DNA from 3 places in the Lysinibacillus sp. BSL11 genome. Region 3 is predicted to be linked to each of the others. Evidence: riboswitches for the same ligand, from Rfam matches in the RefSeq annotation. Region 3 holds a riboswitch; each other region holds the start of a gene.

Region 1 (3,284 bases), on a different contig from region 3:
TTTTCAATGAAAAAAAGATTATACTGTAGAAAGAACGAATAATAGGGGCGGTTATGATGAAAACAGTTGTTGTTTTAGGCGGCGGTATTACAGGACTATGTACAATGCATTATTTGCAACGTCAAGTAAAGGAACATAATTTAGATGTTCGTCTAGTGCTTATAGAAAAAAATACATATTTAGGAGGCAAATTATATTCAGCACATGAAAAAGGTTTCATCATGGAAACGGGTGCTGATTCTATTGTAGCCCGTCATCAAGGCGTTATGGAACTCGTGCGGGAGCTTGATTTTGAGGCGGAACTAGTTTACAACGAAACAGGTATTTCTTATATTTATACGAATAATGAGTTACATGCTATTCCGGCAGATTCAACTTTCGGAATACCGATGAGTTTAGCATCCTTAGAGGAAAGTACACTTATTTCCGAGCAAGGAAAAAAAGAAGCGTTGAAGGATTTAACATTGCCAAACAATAGCTTCACAAAGGAAAGTTCAATCGGTGAATTTTTAACTTACTATTTAGGAGAGGAACTGGTGAAAAATCAAATTGCACCAGTCCTTGCAGGTGTTTATTCGGGAGATTTACATCAGCTTTCTATTGGCTCTACTTTACCGTATTTGATTGATTATAAGAATGATTATGGAAGTATTATTAAAGGCTTTGATGCGAATCGTGAGCAATTTGTTAAAGCAGCGAACAAAAAATTTATATCGTTTAAAAAAGGTTTATCTTCTTTAATTGATCGACTTGAACAAACCTTATCCGATGTAGAAATTATCAAGGGTGTTACTACTTTAAATGTTCAAAAACAAGATAAGAACTACACTATTACCTTAGCTAATGGTGAAATTATTGAGTCAGATTATGTCGTTTTAGCATTACCGAACGATACTGTCCAAAATCTGCTACAGGATGAATCTTTAAACCGCTATTTTGATCGATTTACGACAGCGTCAGCGATTACTATCTATTTAGGTTTTGATGTGCCAGATGCTAAATTGCCAGCAGATGGAACAGGCTATATTGTTTCCCATAATTCAGACGTTACTTGTAATGCAGCAACTTGGACTAGTCGTAAATGGAAGCATACATCGAAAGAAAATAAATTACTTGTGCGACTCTTTTATAAGAGCATCAATCCAGCCTATGAGCAACTACATGCCATGACGGATGAAGAATTGGCAGCAGTTGCTTTAGAAGATGTGAGAAAGAGCCTAGGAATAGAGGAGCAACCAACCGTTGTGAATGTAACAAAATGGATTGATCAAATGCCTAAATATGATCTAGCGCATCGTGAGGCATTACAAGGATTACTACAAGAATTACATGAGAAATACCCTAATTTATCGATTGCAGGGTGCTCATATTTTGGCGTAGGTATCGGTGCTTGCATTCAAAATGGGAAAAAAATTGGCGAAGAGCTTGCAAAGGAACTTGCCAATTTCTAAGATTTTAAGTGGAAAAAAACTTTGTTATGTGAAATAGTCTTGACTCATTCGTCAGTAAACGATATGATTCTTTTAATTATTTAAAAAATTCATACTTAATTCTTATCAAGAGAAGCAGAGGGACTGGCCCATTGAAGCTTCAGCAACCAACTTTATTGTCAGGTGCTAAATCCAGAAGACCGTTGAGTCGAAGATGAGAAGGAACAACAATGATGAATCGTTAAAGCCTTCTTTTTTATGAAAGAAGGCTTTTTATTATATAGAGACATAGGAAGAGAGGCTAATTTTATGGGATTGCTTGAAAGGTTAAAAACGCATGTATTGACGGCAGACGGTGCAATAGGCACAGTGCTATATGGCTATGGATTGGAGTATTGCCATGAGGAAATGAATGTTCAGAGACCCGAGTTAATTGAAAAGATTCATAGAGAATATATTGCAGCTGGTGCTGACATCATTCAAACGAATACGTACGGTGCAAATGCCATTAAATTAGCTCGCTATGGATTAGAATCACGTGTCCAACAATTTAATGAAGCTGCTATCACCATCGCAAAACGAGCAGCGGCTGATGGCGGTCAATTTGTTTTAGGAACAATTGGTGGTATTCGGGGAATTCGTAAAAGTGATGCAACCTTGGATGAAATATTAGCGACTATTGAAGAACAAGCAAGAGTCTTACTTGCAGGGAATCCAGATGGCCTTTTACTTGAAACTTATTATGATTTTGAAGAATTAACAGCAACCTTAAAGATGCTACGAGAAAAAACAAAATTGCCGATTATTGCACAAGTTTCTATGCATGAGCCTGGTGTTTTACAAAATGGGATGTCTTTAAATAATGCTCTCCATGAGCTTGAAGCCCTAGGTGCTGATATTGTTGGTGTCAATTGTCGACTAGGTCCACACCATACAATTCTGGCATTTGAGGGTGTAGAACTTCCTCATAAGGCATTTATGTCAGCCTATCCAAATGCTTCACTTCTGGACTTAGAGGATGGGCGTGTCGTTTATGAGTCAGAAGCTGATTATTTTGGTCGAGCGGCTGTTGAATTGCGTGATCAAGGTGTACGCTTAATAGGGGGCTGTTGTGGTACAACACCCAAACATATTGCAGCAGCAAAGAAGTATTTAGAAGAGTTATCACCGGTTCAGGAGAAGCATGCGAAGCCTAAAAAGATTGAGATTGTTCGAGAAGCGGAGCCAACAAAGTATGAGCCTCTTCATGAAAAAGTTAAACGTGAACGCTCTGTCATAGTAGAGTTGGATACACCTAGACATTTAGAGATCGATGGGTTCCTTGAAGGAGCAAAGCAATTATATGATGCAGGTGCAGATGTAGTTATGATGGCAGACAATTCACTGGCCTCTCCACGTATTAGTAATATTGCAATGGGCGCATTGTTGAAGAGCACACATAGTGTACGCCCACTAACTCATATTACATGTCGCGACCGTAATTTAATTGGTCTACAATCCCATTTAATGGGGTTAAATGCTTTAGGTATTCATGATGTGTTGGCCGTTACGGGTGATCCAACGAAAGTAGGAGATTTCCCAGGTGCGACAAGTGTTTATGATGTATCTTCCATGGAGCTAATCCAATTAATTAAGCAATTAAATGAAGGGGTCTCGTTCTCAGGTAAGCCACTTCGTAAAAAAGCAAATTTTTCAGTTGCTGCTGCATTTAATCCAAACGTCCGTGTGTTAGATCGTGCTGTGACACGCTTGGAGAAGAAAATTGAGCATGGGGCAGACTATTTCATTTCTCAACCAGTATATACGAAAGAGAAGATTGTAGAGATTTATGAGGCAACAAAGCATTTACAAGCT
Region 2 (3,284 bases), on a different contig from region 3:
TTATGACCTTTCTTTCGGCTGGAGAATTACTCTATTTTATCGGTATTTTCATGAAAACGGAAGTAATGCCAGAGACACCGACATTAGCATTTGCCCTACTGTTCAGTATCATTATTATGTATGCCGCTTATTTAGGAATTGAGACCTTTGCCCGTTCGGCAGAAATCCTCTTCCCATTGTTTATCTTTATTTTTATTTTTTTCGTCCTTAGTATTACCCCTCAAATTACATTTGAGAATATTCAGCCTCTACTAGAAGCAACCAAAACATCTATGTTTTATAGTATTGCACGCTTTATGAGTATCTTTTCCTTTCCATTACTTGTATTAATGATGCTCTATCCTACTGGTGTCAATGTACAGCCGTCTGCACAGAAAGGGCTATATATTGGGGCAATCTTTGGTGGAATCGTCTTAGTTACGTTGATTGTCCTATCGATTCTTGTATTAGGTCCTGAAAACACAGCATCAAGGACTTTTCCTAGCTATGCCTTAGCACAAAGAATATCTATAGGAAATTTTTTACAGCGTATAGAGATCATTATGGCATTTATGTGGATTTCGTCTATTTATATTCGTACATTTATGTATTTCTATACGACCGTTGTTGGCCTCGCACAAATTTTAAAGATCAAGGATCATCGCCCACTCATTATACCGATGGGGATAATTGTTATTGGACTTTCTCAAATTGTTCATCCAGATATTGTGCATTCTACTAATTATAATAATGAAATTTGGCCAATCTTTTCCTTTATTTTCACCATTTTATTACCCATACTATTGCTGATTGTGGTAGTTATTCGAAATCGTAAATCCAAAGCTCAAAAAAACGAAACACCTCAGCAGGAAACAGAAAATGACAATCAAAAAGTCTAATTTCTTTTAAAGCTAGAAAAGAAATTAGACTTTTTATTAATTAAATATGATATTCGATTTCATCTACAAAATCCCATTCATATGGTGTTTCTTGGTAAACATAGTAGTTCAACCAGTTAGAGAATAATAGATGCGTATGGGCACGCCATGTATTCATCGGCACTTGTGTCGGATCGTCATTCGGGAAGTAGTTTACAGGAACAGCGATATCTATGCCCTTCGCCACATCGCGACTGTATTCATCGGCTAGCGTTGTCGCATCATACTCTAGATGCCCCGTAATCATAATATTTTTATTATCTTTTGATTGTACAATAAATACCCCTGCATCCTCTGAATAGGATAATAATCGTAGATCTGGATGATTACGAACCTCGTCAATCGAAACAGATGTATAGCGTGAGTGGGGCGCAGTAAATAAATCACTAAAGCCACGTACCAAATCTACAGTTAAATCTGTAATCACATGGGAATAGACACCTGAGCATTTAGCAGAAAGCTCGACCTTCCCAATGCCATAATGATGATACAATGCAGCCTGTGCCCCCCAACATATATGTAGCACGGATGTCACATTCTTTTTAGACCAATCCATAATTTCTGAAATTTCCTGCCAATAGTTGACCTCTTCAAAAGCCATTTTTTCTACTGGCGCACCAGTTATAATCATACCATCATAGCGGCGGTGTCGAATCTGATTGAACGTTGTGTAAAAAAGCTGCAAATGGGATTTACTCACATTTTTAGACTCGTGTGTGGCTGTATTCAAAAAGGTAATATTCACCTGTAATGGTGTATTCCCCAATAAACGTAATAATTGGAGCTCTGTTTTTTCTTTTTCAGGCATTAAATTTAATATTAATATATTTAATGGACGGATTTGCTGTGTTTTCGCACGATCTTCTTCCATGACGAAGATTTTTTCCTCACGTAAATGTTCTCCAGCTGGTAAATTTTTCGGAATATTAATTGGCATCTTGCTTTCCCCTCTCTATAATCACTCTCTTTTAGCAAACCTTGCTTGCATAGGATGCAACGAAATTAAAAAATCCTCCTCATTCCATACGAGATAGAATGAGAAGGATTTTTTTCACGTCCACTCTTATCTCTCAAAGGAAAAAATCCTTTGCTGGAATTAGCACCTTTCTAACAATTGTTAGAGGTTGCTGAAGCGTCATCGGGCCAAATCCCTCAGCTTCTCTTGATAAGATTATTTAATTATCTTGAATTGTAACACGAACTAGTTAGAATATCAATAATTCATAGAATATTTTGTGATTCATGTGCATGTTCCTTGCTCAATTGATGTACACTAAGCTTGCTATATGTGGTGTTTCTGCATTTAAAATTTATGGTAAACATGCCGTAATTATGTTACCATATACTTTTAGTAAGAGAGAGGAACGTGAATAGTTTGATTAAAATTGAATTTCCAAAACCAGATCTAGTAATCCGTCAACGTGAACAAGATTTAAAACCAGGTGATGTGCCAATCACACCTTACTTCGGTTTTATTGACTTCCATAAAATCACACGTGATAAAGGCGGCATTTTCTTATTCTATAATGACAAGAATGAGCTATTATTTGTTGGGAAAGCACGTAAAATTCGTCAACGTATTAAAAAACATTTCGAGGATAATGTATCTCCGATGAAAAACCATCGTGATGAAGTGTTCAAAATTGAAGTCTATGAAGTAGAAGATCCAATGGAACGTGAAATTTACGAAACATACGCGATTAATACTTTCCGCTCTAAATATAACGTAGACAAAGTCTTTTATTAGACATCTCATAAAGAAACCGAAATCTCATCTAAAGATTTCGGTTTCTTTTATCACATAATGGTCATACGATCAATGGGCGTACTCTGACCGTTTATTCGCAAATCAATGGTATCAAGCTCAGGATTCTTGACGGTGATTTGAAAAACATAGGGCTGAGCCTCTTTCCTTTGCTCGCTGCCTTCTTCTAACTGGATGATAAGCCTATTTCCCTCAGCTGTAATACTTGCCAATACATTCCCTTTTGAATAATAAACAAGATAATATGGAGCATCATTTTCATGTAATAGTTGTATTCTGTCATTAGAAACAATATTTTTTTGGACATTATCTGGGACAACCGTTAGCTCATGAATCGTTGGTGGATTGGTTGGTGGTGTAGCATTACAGGCTCCTAGCATGAGTAAGCTCATTAAACCTAGCAACACGAATTTTTTCAAGTTACTCCCCTTCCCTTATAAGACTATTCTAAGAAAAAAGCTTTCCGCTCCTTAGCAATCCAGTCTTCTAACTCCTGATCATCCCGTTTTACTAACCGATTAATGAGTACATCATGCCATATATAATCCTCTAACAAATAAATGTGAACGGAATCATTGGTGATAAAGGCCGTCTCTTGGGTA
Region 3 (3,284 bases):
TTATCAATTTCACGTAACGCAATTAATACCATACGAGCATAAAACGGTGCTGCACCGATAATTAATGCAGGTAACGCCGCATTAGCTCCTCGAATTGTACCTAGTAAAAACTTCGTAAATGGAATTAATAAAATAATTAATACGATAAATGGAATGGAACGGAAAATATTGACGAGTGATCCTGTTAAAAAGTTAACGATTTTATTTGCCCATAACTGATTGGGACTAGTTAAAAATAGAACAATACCAATGACTAACCCAAGAATAAATGTCACAACCGTTGATATAGCTGTCATGTATAATGTTTCATACGTAGCTTGCCACATATTTTCCCAGTCTACATTCGGAAAGAGATTAGTTAGCATTTTCAATCACCTCCGTCTGTACTTCCACTGTATTTAAATAACGAAGGGCTTCAGTGACGTTTGTCTGAGAGCCATCAATTTGCACAATCAATGTACCATATGCACCATTTTTTGTTTGCGAAATATTTCCGTGAACAATACTTACTTCTACATCAAATTGTTTCACAAGATGTGAGATGACAGGCTGTTCTGTTTTTTCACCAACAAAAATAAGTTTGACAAGTTGTCCAGTTGGATAGTTTGTTTTAATTTGTGCTACCGTATCTTGTGTTTCCTTAGTGTCTGTAATTTGAGATACAAACTTCTTAGTAATAGCTGCCTGTGGGGCTTGGAAGACTTGCAATACCTCACCACGTTCCACAATTTCGCCTGCCTCCATCACCGCTACACGATGACAAATTTTGCGAATGACATGCATTTCGTGGGTAATCAGGACGATTGTTAAGCCTAAGCGTTCATTTATATCTACGAGTAAATCAAGAATAGCATCCGTTGTTTCAGGATCGAGTGCGGAAGTCGCCTCATCACATAGTAAAACCTCTGGATTATTCGCTAATGCACGTGCAATTCCTACACGCTGCTTTTGTCCACCAGAAAGCTGGGATGGATAGGCCTTATCGCGCCCTTCTAAGCCTACAAGGGCAATCAATTCCTTCACACGTGCTTCACGTTGAGCCTTTGGGAAGCCTGCGATTTCTAAAGGGAATGCAATATTTTCGGCAACTGTTCTCGACCAAAGTAAATTGAAATGCTGGAAAATCATACTTACCTTTTGTCTAGCCGCTCTAAGCTTTTGCCCTTTTATCGATGAAAATTCTTGATTGTTCACCGTTACTGTTCCTGCTGTCGGTTTCTCTAAACCGTTTAATAAACGAATCATGGTACTTTTACCAGCACCACTATAGCCGATAATGCCAAAAATTTCACCTTTATTAATAGTAAGGTTGACGTCTTTGACTGCCGTTAATTCGCCATTTGCTGTTTTGTATTTCTTTGTAATATTTTGAAGCTGGATCATAGCGAATACTCCTTTTCTCATATAGAAAACCCCTTCACTCACAGACAAGTAGAAGGGGTCACGTATGATACGTTAAACCGTTCTCTCATCTTTCAAAGAAAAATCTTTGAGTGATTTGGCACCTTTTCACATTGTGATGGTTGCCGGGCTTCATAGGGCACTTCCCTCCGCCACTCTTCATAAGAGTTCGATATATTTAATGTTTTAGTAATATATTTGATACTTTACCACGCTAGTAAAGTTCAGTCAATTGATTTTTTTAACAATTCATATAAAAATGGTACGGATTGAAAGGCATAAATTTTTTCTGTCACTTTTCCGCCATCACTGATGAGTAGACAGGGAACACTTTCAATTTGATGCTCATAGGCAATGTGTTCCAAAAAGTTGATATTTGCTTTACCAATTTGTAGCTGTGGCAGTAATTGTTCAATAACGGACATCATTTTAGATGCCACTGCACATGTTCCACACATCGGAGTATATAAATAAAATGCAGTTTTCTCTCCCGACTGTTTAGCCGTTTCCCACTGCTCTGTTGACCATTCTTCCATTTACTCACGCAACCTTACAAAATATATTCATTATGGATTGAAAAATGTGCACGCAGTAAAATCATCGCTAGGACTTTTCTTGGTGTCGTTTCTACTTCCTTGTATGTTGGCATTGTGCGCAGATGCTCAGCTTCTGGATAATGTCTGTCCATTAATGCACGTAGCTTATCCCCAGAAGTATCTGCATCAAAAAAAGTAAATAGCTCACAGCCCTCATAGGGATCCAGTAGTTCTTCTAGTTGATGCACACCAATTGTACCATTCGTACATAGTATTGTAACATTCTCATTCAAAATAGGCTCAATTTGTAGCTTATCTGAACGCCCTTCTACTATCAAGCATTTTCCCTCGAACATTACGCCACCTCCATTTAGAGATCCCCACTTATAAGTCATTATATAACAAAAAACGCCGGTAGTTGCCGACGTTTTTCGATTATGGCTTGTCTTATTCAGCGATCATTTCTTCGTATTGCTCTGCTGTCATTAGTTTCTCAACTTCTGATGCATCAGCAGGCTCAACAACGATCATCCATGCTTTTTCATATGGTGATTCATTAACGAATTCTGGGCTATCTTCTAAATCTGCATTTACTTCCACTACAGTACCTGAGATTGGTGCATATAATTCAGAAACAGTTTTTACTGATTCTACGCTACCGAATGGATCATCTGTTTTGATTTCGTCGCCAACTTGTGGAAGCTCAACGAATACGATATCTCCTAATTCAGATTGTGCGAAGTGAGTAATACCAATACGTACTTTTCCATCTTCTACTTTTACCCATTCATGTTCTTCAGAGTATCGTAAGTCTTTAGGTGTGCTCATGCAAAAAACCCCTCCATAAATATGTAATATATTCACTTTCAGTGTGCCATACTTCTCCTCTAAATACAAGGTTTAATACGGTTATTTCCAAGCTTGCTCAAAATCTACTTCTTTAAAACCTAAAGTAACTTTTTTTCCATCTGTGACGATGGGACGTTTAATTAACATACCATCTGAAGCTAATAACTCAAGCTGCTCATCCTCCGTCATTTCGGCTAACTTGTCCTTTAAGCCAAGCTCACGATATTTCATACCTGAGGTATTAAAAAATTTCTTCAAAGGCTGTCCGCTAGCCTGCCAAATAGCTGTTAATTCTTCTTTAGTGGGAGGTTGCTCTGCGATATGTACCTCTTCATAGGAAACCTCATGCTCATTTAACCACTTCTGTGCCTTTTTACATGTTGTACATTTCGGATAATGGAAAAATTGAATCGTCATTACAATGCTCCTCTTCTGTCTTTTTCTGTAGTATACCATCATAGTTGTTTTCAATGGTGAACTTCACTCTTTTTTGTAAGT

What was found. Region 3 has a riboswitch for S-adenosylmethionine ahead of RCJ95_RS05245 (methionine ABC transporter ATP-binding protein). Riboswitches for the same ligand answer to the same signal wherever they lie in the genome.
Region 1: another riboswitch for S-adenosylmethionine. It lies ahead of RCJ95_RS19630 (bifunctional homocysteine S-methyltransferase/methylenetetrahydrofolate reductase); the one in region 3 lies ahead of RCJ95_RS05245 (methionine ABC transporter ATP-binding protein).
Region 2: another riboswitch for S-adenosylmethionine. It lies ahead of metA (homoserine O-acetyltransferase MetA); the one in region 3 lies ahead of RCJ95_RS05245 (methionine ABC transporter ATP-binding protein).

What each region holds. Positions count from the first base shown of each region.
Region 1 covers NZ_JAVGCX010000018.1:26,055-29,338, reverse strand. The annotation lists gene RCJ95_RS19635 (protoporphyrinogen oxidase) at 57-1,451, shown strand; SAM riboswitch class I at 1,551-1,651, shown strand; gene RCJ95_RS19630 (bifunctional homocysteine S-methyltransferase/methylenetetrahydrofolate reductase) at 1,740-3,284, shown strand, end outside.
Region 2 covers NZ_JAVGCX010000007.1:27,297-30,580, forward strand. The annotation lists gene RCJ95_RS09545 (GerAB/ArcD/ProY family transporter) at 1-878, shown strand, start outside; gene metA (homoserine O-acetyltransferase MetA) at 919-1,854, opposite strand; SAM riboswitch class I at 1,978-2,089, opposite strand; gene RCJ95_RS09555 (nucleotide excision repair endonuclease) at 2,293-2,664, shown strand; gene RCJ95_RS09560 (hypothetical protein) at 2,715-3,101, opposite strand; gene RCJ95_RS09565 (TrmB family transcriptional regulator) at 3,125-3,284, opposite strand, start outside.
Region 3 covers NZ_JAVGCX010000003.1:197,589-200,872, reverse strand. The annotation lists gene RCJ95_RS05250 (methionine ABC transporter permease) at 1-365, opposite strand, end outside; gene RCJ95_RS05245 (methionine ABC transporter ATP-binding protein) at 355-1,383, opposite strand; SAM riboswitch class I at 1,466-1,569, opposite strand; gene RCJ95_RS05240 (thioredoxin family protein) at 1,626-1,937, opposite strand; gene RCJ95_RS05235 (hypothetical protein) at 1,952-2,293, opposite strand; gene gcvH (glycine cleavage system protein GcvH) at 2,385-2,765, opposite strand; gene RCJ95_RS05225 (arsenate reductase family protein) at 2,847-3,203, opposite strand.